2 regions of the Variovorax sp. V35 genome follow, and region 1 is predicted to be linked to the other one. Evidence: riboswitches for the same ligand, from Rfam matches in the RefSeq annotation. Region 1 holds a riboswitch; the other holds the start of a gene.

Region 1 (5,745 bases):
GGCACCTCCCACCTCGGCTGCCGAGGTATGGAAGCACAGCGCCGGGCTGACACCGACGCCTTGACCGACGCTTCGGCCAGCGCTCAAAGATCCTCGATCACCAGCGTGCGATAACGCTCGGCGATCGAGTAGGGCACGGTACGCACCAGTTCCATCACGCGCTCGGCGATGGCGCCGTCCTTGGTGCGGATCAGCAGGCCCGTGTGGCCTTCGTGGGCGAGCTGGATGAAGGCGCGCACCGTGTCGCCGTCGGTGCCGGCGGAGGGCAGGGGACTGTGCGAGGCATGCACGGTCGGCGCGATTTCCGCCAGGACGGTTTCGGCCGGTATCAGGTAGACCTCGTCGCCGCTCACGATGCCTTTCGCGATCAGCCCGTGGCCGATGCGGCTGGCGTCTTCGACGCTCGGAAACATCACCAGGGAGTAACCGGTCGGGTAGAACGCGCCACCGAAGGCGGCGCGCATGTTGGGTTCAAGCGTGAAATGTTTCATGCTGACTCCTTGTTCTGATGCAACTCCCCACCCCTAACATTAGGCCGCGCGGCGTCCATGCACTGTAGGAGAAGCCCTAGTACTGACAACCGCGCCGGCCCCTTGCCCGTTCAAAGGCGAGTTCATTCCCTGTTTCATTTCTCTGATCGTCATGCCTTCGCCGAGAGACATCGCACTCACCGTCCACGAACTGGAAGAAGGGGAGTTCTACTGGGTGCTGATGGAGGCCGTGGACGGCTCGCCCGGCGACTCCACCCATGTGTACGTGCCGCTCGAAGCAGCCCACGAGCCCTACGCCACGTATTCGAATGCACTGGTGGCCGGCGTGGCGGTGCTGCGGCGGCTGTTCGGGCCCGACGGCAAGCCCGTCTGACGGGGCCCGCAAGGGCGCCGCCGCAGGGCGCTCCCTATAATCCCGGCGGTTGGAAACATTGGTTCACACCGGTGTCGTCCAACACCCCACGGTTCGAAGGTGCCCTGCACGACCAGTCACAGGATTGGCGGCGGGGTTAAACGGGAAGCAGGTGCGAGGCGTCGTTTTTTCGAACGACCCTTCCATTCCTGCGCTGCCCCCGCAACGGTCAGCGGACATCGACACCCTCAGGCCCCGGCGATTCTTCGCCCGGGCAGCCACTGCGCTTCGGCGTGGGAAGGCGAGGGCTTCGGCGCCGAGGTGCATGCATTGCATCCCGACGCACTCCGCGAGCCCGGATACCGGCCTTCGCAACCGCCTTCGGATGCTGCGGGAGTGCGTGTCCGGGCCTGCCGCTTTTCCCTCGCGCGAAACGGCACCGCCCCTCGTCTCTTCTCCCTCGGCGTCCGCGATCGGTCAGGAGCCTGCGGGGACGCAGGCCGGAGGAGAAGTCGGATGAATCGCATTGCATCGCCGCCGCGCGATCGCTCGGGCCCGCCCCTGCAACGGGCGCGCCTTTCGGGTCTTTCAGGTCTTTCGCTGGGGCTCGGCCTCGCTTGCGGGCCAGCCTTCGCCCAGTCGGGTGACACCGCAGGCCGCCCCAGCCTGGCCCCCGTGCAGATCGAAGCCAGCCGCCACACGCCGCTGGCCCTGGACGAGCCCACGCAGACCGGCAGCCGCCTGGGCCTCACGCCGCTCGAAACGCCCGCCAGCATCGAGGTGCTCACCGGCGACACGATCCGCGCGCGCGGCGACGTGTCGGTGGTCGAGGCCGCGAGCCGCGCCACCGGCATCACGGGCTCGCCCGCGCCGGGCAACGGCGGCTCGTCGCTGTCGGCGCGCGGCTTCAACGGCCATGGCTCGGTGATGCAGCTGTACGACGGCACGCGCCTGTACGTGGGCGCAGGCACCGTCACCTTCCCGTTCGACACCTGGTCGACCGACCGCATCGAGGTGCTGCGCGGCGCCGCCTCGGTGATGTTCGGCGAAGGCGCCATCGGCGGCGCGATCAACGTGGTGCCCAAGAAGCCCACGCGCGGCCCGATTCGCAACGAAGCACTCGTGACCGTGGGCTCCGACGCCACGCGCCAGGTCGCCTTCGGCAGCGGCGGGGCGATCAACGACATGCTCTCGTACCGCTTCGACATCAGCCACCGGAAAACCGACGGCTTCATGCGGCGCGGCGAGGCCGAGAGCCTGGCTGTGGGCGGCGCGGTGCGGCTGGACGTGTCGCCGCGGCTGCAGTTCACGCTCTCGCACGACGAGGGCCGCCAGACGCCGCAGCGCTATTTCGGCGTGCCGCTCATCAACGGCCGCCTGAGCAGCCTGAACCGCGAACAGAACTACAACCTCGACGACGCCGAGGTCAAGTACCGCGACCGCTGGACCCGCCTCGATGCGCAGTGGACGCCCAACGACGCCGTCACCGTGCGCAACCAGCTCTATCGCCTGGACAGCAAGCGCCACTGGCGCGACAGCGAAACCTACACCTACAGCGCCACCACGAACCGCGTGACGCGTGGCGACTACCTGGAGATCGGCCATGACCAGGAGCAGATCGGCAATCGCACCGACGCCACCTTCAAGCACGCGCTGTTCGGCCTGAAGAACCAGGTGCTGGTGGGCTTCGATGTGAATCGCATCGACTTCCTGAATTCGAGCGACACGCCCTACGGTGGGCGCTCGGTGGTCGATGCCTTCGTCTTCAACCCCGGCTACTACGTCTCGCCCACGCCCTACCTGCCGCGCTACAAGACCAAGACCCGCACCTACGCCTTCTTCGCCGAAGACAAGCTGGCCTTCAACGAACACTGGTCGGTGGTCGGCAGCCTGCGCTGGGACCGCGCGAAGATCGTGCGCACCGACCCGCAGAACCGCGCCCCGCGCCTGGACAAGACCTTCGAGTACGCCACCGGCCGCCTCGGCGTGGTCTACGCGCCCGACGCCGCGCAGTCGTTCTATGCGCAGGTGGCGCGCGCGGCCGATCCGCTCACCGGGCTCATCAGCACCTCGGCCACGCAGGTGCCGTTCGAGCTCAGCGTCGGCAAGCAGGTCGAGGTCGGCTACAAGCGCCAGCTGGCCGAGGGCCGCGGCGCCTGGAGCGTGGCCGCCTACCGCATCGAGAAGACCAAGCTGCTGTCGCGCGACGCGAACGATCCGACCGTCGTGCAGCAGATCGGCAAGCAGTCGTCCGAAGGCATCGAAGCCACGCTCGACCTGGCGCTGACCTCCACGCTGCGCCTCGAAGCCAACGCCGCGCGGCTGCGCGCGCGCTATGACGACTTCAACGAGGCGGTCGGCAAGTCGCTGGTCTCGCGCGCGGGCAACACGCCGGCCGGCGTGCCCGAGGTGGCGGCCAACCTGTGGCTGCACTGGCGCTTCCTGCCGCAGTGGGAGGCCGAGCTGGGCGTGCGCCACGTCGGCGCGCGGCAGGTCGATGCGGCCAACACGCGGCAGATCGGTTCGTACACCGTGGCCGACGCGGGCGTGAGCTGGCAGGCGAACCCGTCGCTCAAGCTCGCGCTGCGCGCCTTCAATCTGGCCGACCGCAAGTACCCGGTCTCGTTCTCGAACGGAGGCAACCAGTGGCTGCTGGGCCGGCCGCGCTCGTTCGAGCTGTCGGCGTTCGTGACCTTCTGAGCACGGGATCATGAGCACCGCATGGCAATGCGCATGGCCCCCGCTGCGGCGGGCGCTGTACTGGACGCACCGATGGCTGGGCATCGGCGGCTGCCTGCTGTTCGTCATGTGGTTCGTCTCGGGCGTGGTCATGATGTACGTGGGGTACCCGAACCTCACGGACGAAGAGCGGCTCGCGGGGCTCGCCCCGGTGCGCTTCGAACAGGCGGTGGTCGCGCCGGCTGCCGCGCTCGATGCGCTGCCGCTCGCGGTGCGTGCGCAGCAGCCCAGGCGCATGGCGCTCGAAATGCAGGCCGGCACTGATGCGCAGCCCGTGTGGCGCATCGTCGATGCGCGCGGCGGGCGGCATGCCGTGTCCGCGCGCGACGGCCGCGCGCTCGGCCCTGTCGATGCGGCGCAGGCCGAGGCCATCGCGCGCGACTTCTCCGCGCAGCCTGGCGCACGCTGGGCCGAGACGCTGGAGCGCGACCAGTGGACCGTGCCGCAGGGCCTGAACCCGCTGCGCCCGCTGCACCGCATCGAAATCGGCGACGCGGCGGGCACCGAGCTGTACGTGTCCTCGCGCACCGGCGAGGTGGTGCGCGACACCACGCGCGCCGAGCGCTTCTGGAACTGGCTGGGCGCCGTGCCGCACTGGATCTACTTCACGCCGCTACGCGCCGACCCGCCGCTGTGGCACGACGTGGTCGTGTGGCTGTCGGCCGCGTGCATCGTCTCGACCGTGACGGGCATCGTCATCGGCATCCTGCGCCTTCGACTGCGGCGGCGCTTTCGCAGCGGCGCGGTCACGCCGTACACCGGCTGGATGGCCTGGCACCACATCGCCGGGCTCATCGGCGGCTTCTTCGTGCTGACCTGGATCGTGAGCGGCTGGCTCTCGATGAACCCGAACGGGTGGTTTCAGCGCGCACCGGCCGATGCGGCCGCGATGGCGCGCTACACGGGCACCGGCGTGTCGCCGTTCCCCTGGCCACCGACCGTGGTGCCGGCAGGTGAGGGCGCTGCCGCACCGCGTGAGGCGCTGCTGATGTGGTTCGACGGGAAGCCGCTGCTGCAACTGCGTGATGCGCAGGCCCGCGTGCAGGTGATTGATGCAGCGACCGGCGCGCCGGTCGTCATCGCTCGCGACGACATCGAACGCGCCGCCGTACGCCTGCGCCCCGGTGCCGCGATCACGCAGGCCACCTTGCAGACGCAGGAAGACTTCCACTGGTACGGCCACCACCGCACGCGCGTGCTGCCCGTGTGGCGGCTCGAACTCGACGACGCCGCGCGCAGCTGGCTCTACATCGACCCGACGAGCGGCCAGGTGGCCGGCGGCAACGACCGCAACGCGCGGCTGCGCCGCTGGCTCTTCAACGCCGCGCACAGCCTCGACTTTCCCTGGCTCATCCAGTACCGGCCGGCCTGGGACCTGGTGGTGTGGTTCCTGTCGATCATCGGCGTCGTCGCTTCGGCGAGCGGCGTGGTGATCGGCTGGCGGCGGCTGCGGCGCAAGCCACAGCCTTCGCCTGTTCAACGGGGGCTGCAAGGCTCCCGGGTTTCATGACGGGGACTTGCGCAAGCCAGTCCATCCCCCAACAATCAACTTTCGCACTGCGGTGCATTTCAGGAGGTGCGCGATGCACATCGAACCCGGACTCGTCGACGGATCCAAGATCTTCCTCAGCTATGCCACGGGGGCCGCTGCACTGGCTTACGCAGGCAAGGTCGCCTTCGACACCTTGCGCAAGGACGGCCCCATCGGCCTGCTGCTGCGCTCGGTCTTCACCGTGATGCTCGTGTTCTGCTTCTTCGAGGTGTTCCCGCACCATCCTGTGGGCGTGTCCGAGGTGCACCTGATTCTGGGCACCACGCTGATGCTGCTCTTCGGGCTTGCGCCCGCGGCCATCGGCCTCGCCGGTGGCTTGCTCATCCAGAGCCTGTTCTTCGCACCGCCCGACCTGCCGCAGTACGGCATGAACGTCACGACCTTGCTCGTGCCGCTGTTCGCGACCGCCGCGCTGGCACGCCGCATCATTCCCGCGAACATGGCCTACGTGGACATCAGCTACCAGCAGGCCTTCAAGCTGTCGGTGGCCTACCAGGGCGGCATCGTGGTGTGGGTCGGCTTCTGGGCGCTCTACGGTCGCGGCACGGGCCTGGAGAACCTGGGCCAGATCGCCACCTTCGGCGCGGCCTACATGACGGTCGTGCTGGTCG
Region 2 (5,745 bases), 910 kb from region 1:
GCCGAAACGGAACTCGTTCTGGAACAGGTAGCCGCGCAGGCGGGTTTCGGTGCGATAGAACGAGGGCTGGGTCTTGTAGACGGTCTGCGAATCGGTCACCTGCAGGCGGGTGCTGTAGATGTCGTTCCACTTGGCCGACCAGGTCAGACCGGCGGTGCGCAGCTCGTTGGTCGACACGTCGTCGCGGAAGGTGATCGGCGGCTTGGTGCGAAAACTCACCGACGGGTCGTAGGCCGCCTCGGTGTTGCTGGTGAGCAAGGTGGCGTCGATGCGCTGGTCGGGCGTGATCTGGAAACCCAGCTTCAGGTTGCCCGAGGTGCTGCGGTAGCCGTCGCGGTCGGGGTTGGTGAAGCCGTCTTTCGAGGGCGTGCGCTTGGCGATCGGCTGGATGTTGAAGCCCTTGCTTTCCTCGTGCGCCACGCCGAACGAGTAGTCGAGCAGGCCCGACTTGCCGCTCACGCCGCCTTCGATCCGGCGCAGGCCGTGGCTGCCGAAGCCGATGCCGGCGTAGGGCGACACGCCCTCCTCGCCGCGCTTCGTGAAGAGCTGGATCACGCCGCCCACGGCGTCCGAGCCGTACACCGCGGCGGCCGGGCCGCGCAGCACTTCGATGCGGTCGATCTGCGCGAGCGGAATGCCTTCCCAGCCGGCGCCGCCGGTCGATTGCGAATCGATGCGCACGCCATCGAGGTAGACCGCAGTGAAGCGCGATTCGGCGCCGCGGATGAACACGCTGGTGGCGTTGCCCACGCCGCCGCTGCGCGAGATCTCCATGCCCGGCAGGCGCGCCAGCACGTCGGCCACGCCGGTCGCGCCGCTGCGCTCGATGGTCTTGCGGTCGACGATGGAGACATCGCCCACCAGGTCCGACAGCGCCTGCGGCGTGCGGTTGGCGGTGACGACGGTCTCGTCGAGCGTGGCAGGTGCTGCTGATGCAGCTGCGGCTTGCGCCTGCGCGGCCAGCGGCAGCAGGGCCAGGCCGCCGAAGGCCGAGGCCAGGGCGAGCGTCAGCGGCAGGCACGCGGGACGGTTGCGGCGCACGCTGGCGCGGCCGCTGGAGAGGGAAACACAGGAAATCATGGGGTGAACCGAACGAACTTCTATGCCCTGGCCGGCTTCCCCGCCGGCGCCATGGGCGTCATGGCTGCCGATGCGGCAGCCGCCTTGTTGGCCGGTATCCGGGCTGGCAGATCGACCCTTTGCCGCCTTCCCAGGCACCTGTTTCAGGGCGCCCAGTGGCTGGATGGAAAGGGGTGACGCGTTGCGGCGTCGTCTGCTTGACCGTTGCGGGGGCAGCGCAGGCGGCTTCGGCCCCGGGGGGCGTCCACTCCTGCTTCCCGTTGAACTGCGCCGTGCGAACCACGCCGCGAGCACCAACGGGCAGGATTTTAGGCCCACGGGGCGCACACGCCACACCGGGTTTGATCACGAGCGGCGCAGGCCCCAGAATCTCGGCCACGTCCGGTGCGCGCCCCGCGTGGTGCGCCGGATGTTCCGAATTCCCGGGAAACTACAATCGCCAACCATGCCCGCCTCCAGCCCCATCGACCAGATCGCCGAGCGTGTGGAACGCCTGCTCGTGCGTCACGAAGAGGTGCAGCGCACCAACGCGCTGCTGCAGGAACAGGTCGATGCGCTCACGCGTGAACGCGACGGCCTGAAGTCGCGGCTCGCCGCGGCCCGCACCCGCCTCGATGCCCTGCTCGAACGGCTGCCGGCCGACCCCCCTTCCGAAGATTCCCATCACGCATGAAGCAGATTGAAGTACAGATCATGGGCCAGAGCTATTTGCTCGGCTGTCCCGACGGCGGCGAAGCGCAACTGCGCGAGGCCGTCGACCGCGTGGACGCGGCCATGTGCAAGATCCGCGACGCGGGCAAGGTGAAGGCACGCGACCGCATCGCCGTGCTCGCCTCGCTGAACCTGGCTTTCGATCTCGCGGCCCAGCAGGCCGCTGCTGCCGCGGCACCGGCCCCTGTCGCTGCCAGCAGCACGGAAGAAAGCTCCGCCGACACCGACCCGAAGGCCGCCCAGCTTATTCAGAGACTCGATCAGGCCCTGGCGGGCGATGGACATTTGCTCTGAGGGCACGCGGCCCGGCACATCCGGGGCGTAAAATCCGTTTTGTCTGCAGACGTGTCGGGCTTAATATTTCCTTGTTCCAATGCTCTCCGGAGCCGGGCTTGGTACATCGCTTGACGGGCGTGATCATCTCGCGTCAGATGAACCCGAAGTCCTGCTGCCCTCGCCCACCTGAACCCTGGTTCAGGATGCGGGTCCGGCACACCATCTGCAGACACCTTTTCCCGCCACGGCCCCCTGCTTCACCGCACGGGGCCGTTGCTTTTTCAGCCGCTCGTTCTTTCCCCATCCTCCCGTGAACCTCGCTGCCCTGCTCGACCCGCTCCTGATCGCCGAACTCGCCGCGCTCGGCCTGGGCACCGGTTTCCTCGCCGGCCTCCTGGGCATCGGCGGCGGCATGCTGATGGTGCCGTTCATCACGATCATCATGGGCCAGCGCGGCGTACCGGCCGACCTGGCGGTGAAGATGGCGATCGCGACCTCGATGGCGACGATCATCTTCACGTCGGTGTCCAGCGTGCGCGCGCACCACAAGCGCGGCGCGGTGCGCTGGGACATCGTGCAGCGCCTGGCCCCCGGCATCGTGATCGGCAGCCTGGCGGGCAGCCTGGGCGTGTTCGCGCTGCTCAAGGGCACGGCGCTGGCCATCTTCTTCGCGCTGTTCGTGGGCTTCTCGGCCACGCAGATGTTCCTCGACAAGAAGCCCAAGCCCACGCGCCAGATGCCCGGCACCGGCGGCCAGCTCGCGGCGGGCGGCACCATCGGCTTCATCTCGGGCCTGGTGGGCGCGGGCGGCGGCTTCATCAGCGTGCCGTTCATGACCTGGTGCAACGTGGCGATCCACAACGCGGTGGCGACCAGCGCGGCGCTGGGCTTTCCGATCGCGGTGGCCAACGTGCTGGGCTACGTGCTCAGCGGCCAGTCGGTGCAGGGCCTGCCGGCCGGCGCCTTCGGCTACATCTGGCTGCCCGCGCTCGTGGTGATCGCGGCCTGCAGCGTGTTCACCGCCCCGCTGGGCGCCAGGGCCGCGCACAGCCTGCCGGTGAAGAAGCTCAAGCGCGTCTTCGCGAGCATCCTGTACCTGCTGGCCGCCTACATGCTCTGGAAGGGCCTGCGGGGCTGAGGCATATCAAACACCCCGTGGCTTTCCTGTGCCATCCTATGCGGCACTTGTTCACAGTCGTAGAAGGAAAGCCATGAAAATCCTCATTGCAGTCGACGGCAGCGCCTACACGCAAAAGGCCCTCAACTATCTGCTCGCCAACCGCGCCATGTTCGTGGACGGCCATGAGCTGGTGGTGGTCAATGTCTGCACCGGCATCTCCGGCCACGTGGCACGCCACCTGAGCAAGGAAATCGTCACCGAGTACTACGCCGAGGAAAACGCCAAGGTGCTCGACCCGGTGAAGGCCTGGTTCGCCGAGAAAGGCGTGGCCAACTTCACCGCCGACGCGCGCCACGGCCACGCGGCCGAGGAAATCCTCAAGTCGGCCACCGAATCGAAGGCCGAGCTGATCGTGCTGGGCACGCACGGCCACGGCATCCTGGGCCGCGCGCTGATGGGCTCGGTCGCGACCAAGGTCGTGGCTGAGACCGACATCTCGGTGCTGCTGGTCCAGTAAGAAGACCCGATCACCCCGGCGACGGCCGATGCGCCGTGGCCGCGGTCATTGCGGCGAGCGCTGCTGCCGCCATTCGCGCGGCGAACATCCGAAGCGCTCGCGAAACGCGCGGCTGAAATGCGCCGCGTCGTTGAACCCCCTCCCGTACGCGATCTCTCCCACGGGCCGCCCTGCCAGGCGCGGCTCCAGCAGGTCGCGGCTGCACGCGTCGAGCCGGCGCTCCCAGATGTACTGCGAGGGCGTCAGCGGCTCGCTCTTGAACACGCGGTGGATGTGGCTCACCGACATGCCCAGCTGCGCCGCCAGCGTGCCCACCGACAGCGTCGGATCGGCCAGCTGCTCGTCAATGCGCTGCTTCACGCGCCCCAGGTGGTACGCCGTGAGCTTGCTGAGCGCCGGTGCGTGCGCCGCAGGCAGCGTCTGCAGGCCGGCCACGAGGATGTTCTGCACGCCATGGGCCACCGCCAGCGCCGAGGCCGGCTGCAGCGCGTCGAAGTCCTCGCGCAGCGTGCGGATCATGCCCAGCAGCAGGTGCCCCGCGCCCTCGCGCCCTGACACCGTGGTGGCCGTGAGCGCCTCGGTGTCGCGCAGTTCGCTGCGCAGCCGCTCGCCGGGCAGCTTGAGCACGATCTGCTCGAAGGGCCGGTCGAACAGCAGCTGGTAGGGCCGCGTGCTGTCGTACAGCGCGAAGTCGCCGGCGCCGAGCACGGCGTCGCGCCCGTCCTGGCGCACCACGCCCTGCCCGCGCGCCTGGATGCTCACGAGAAAACAGTCGTCGCTCGACGCCGCGATGTGGCCGGGCGTGCGCATCACCTTCTGCGCCCGCGAGGTCACGACCGACATGCCGAGGCCGGGCAGTGCGTGCTGGCGGATGCTGCCCTCGAAGTCGCCGCCGTCGCCGCCGTCGCCGGTGCGCACCGCGTCGCATTCGAGCTGCACGTAGACGTTGCAGATCATGTCGGTCCAGTACGCGAGCCGCTGGTCGCGCGGGACGGCATCGGTGCTGAGCAAGGGGGTCATCGGGGTCCTCGGAAGGCCTTCGCAAGGCACATGCAACGCTGGAACAAGAACGCCGCCAATCCGGGTCAAGGCGTTCCAGCGGCGCGAATTTACGCTTCATGCAACCCGCATGCCACCGTGCAAACCCGGTGCGCACAGTGGGGATTTCGTTACGTTCATTGCCCCCTGGAGAACACCCCATGCCGACCACCGTCCACCCCCAGCTCCGCGTCGCCGCCGTGCAGGCCGCGCCTGTTTTCCTCGACCTCGACGCCACCATCGACAAGACCATCGACCTCATGGCGCAGGCCGCGAAACAGGGTGTGCAGCTCATCGCCTTTCCCGAGACCTGGGTGCCGGGCTACCCGTGGTGGGTCTGGCTCGATTCGCCCGCCTGGGGCATGCAGTTCGTGCAGCGCTACCACGACAACTCGCTGGTCATCGGCTCGCCCGAGTTCGAACGCCTGCAGGCGGCGGCGCGCCAGCACAAGATCTGGCTCTCGCTCGGTTACAGCGAGAAAGCCGGGGGCAGCCTCTACATCGCGCAGGCGCTGATCGACGACCAGGGCCGCACCGTGCAGACGCGTCGCAAGCTCAAGCCCACGCACGTGGAACGCACCGTGTTCGGCGAAGGCGACGGCGCCGACCTGCACGTGGTCCAGACGCCGCTGGGCAACATCGGCTCGCTGTGCTGCTGGGAACACCTGCAGCCGCTGAGCAAGTACGCGATGTATGCGCAGAACGAGCAGATCCACTGCGGCGCGTGGCCCAGCTTTTCGCTCTACCGCGGCGCGGCCTACGCGCTGGGCCATGAGGTCAACAACGCCGCGAGCCAGGTGTATGCGGTCGAGGGCGGCTGTTTCGTCATCGCGCCCTGCGCCACGGTGTCGAAGGCGATGAGCGAGCTGATGTGCACCGACGACGGCAAGCGGCAGATGCTGGGCGTCGGCGGCGGGCATGCGCGCATCTATGGCCCGGACGGCTCGCCGCTGGGCACGCCGCTGGCCGAGGACGCCGAAGGCCTGGTGATCGCCGACATCGA

The links. A riboswitch is a leader RNA that binds a small molecule or an ion and turns the genes downstream of it on or off. The one in region 1 is predicted to bind cobalamin.
Region 2: linked by a shared signal. The riboswitch ahead of ACAM42_RS16430 (TonB-dependent receptor) and the one ahead of ACAM42_RS20765 (TonB-dependent receptor) in region 1 are both predicted to bind cobalamin.

What each region holds. Positions count from the first base shown of each region.
Region 1 covers NZ_AP028666.1:4,464,565-4,470,309, reverse strand. Annotated here, with positions in the region: gene ACAM42_RS20780 (EI24 domain-containing protein) at 1-114, shown strand, start outside; gene ACAM42_RS20775 (hypothetical protein) at 84-491, opposite strand; gene ACAM42_RS20770 (hypothetical protein) at 643-864, shown strand; cobalamin riboswitch at 945-1,229, shown strand; gene ACAM42_RS20765 (TonB-dependent receptor) at 1,360-3,543, shown strand; gene ACAM42_RS20760 (PepSY domain-containing protein) at 3,554-5,092, shown strand; gene ACAM42_RS20755 (energy-coupling factor ABC transporter permease) at 5,166-5,745, shown strand, end outside.
Region 2 covers NZ_AP028666.1:3,549,788-3,555,532, reverse strand. Annotated here, with positions in the region: gene ACAM42_RS16430 (TonB-dependent receptor) at 1-1,080, opposite strand, end outside; cobalamin riboswitch at 1,152-1,393, opposite strand; gene ACAM42_RS16425 (DUF904 domain-containing protein) at 1,526-1,753, shown strand; gene ACAM42_RS16420 (cell division protein ZapA) at 1,750-2,085, shown strand; gene ACAM42_RS16415 (sulfite exporter TauE/SafE family protein) at 2,378-3,205, shown strand; gene ACAM42_RS16410 (universal stress protein) at 3,279-3,704, shown strand; gene ACAM42_RS16405 (helix-turn-helix domain-containing protein) at 3,750-4,724, opposite strand; gene ACAM42_RS16400 (carbon-nitrogen hydrolase family protein) at 4,904-5,745, shown strand, end outside.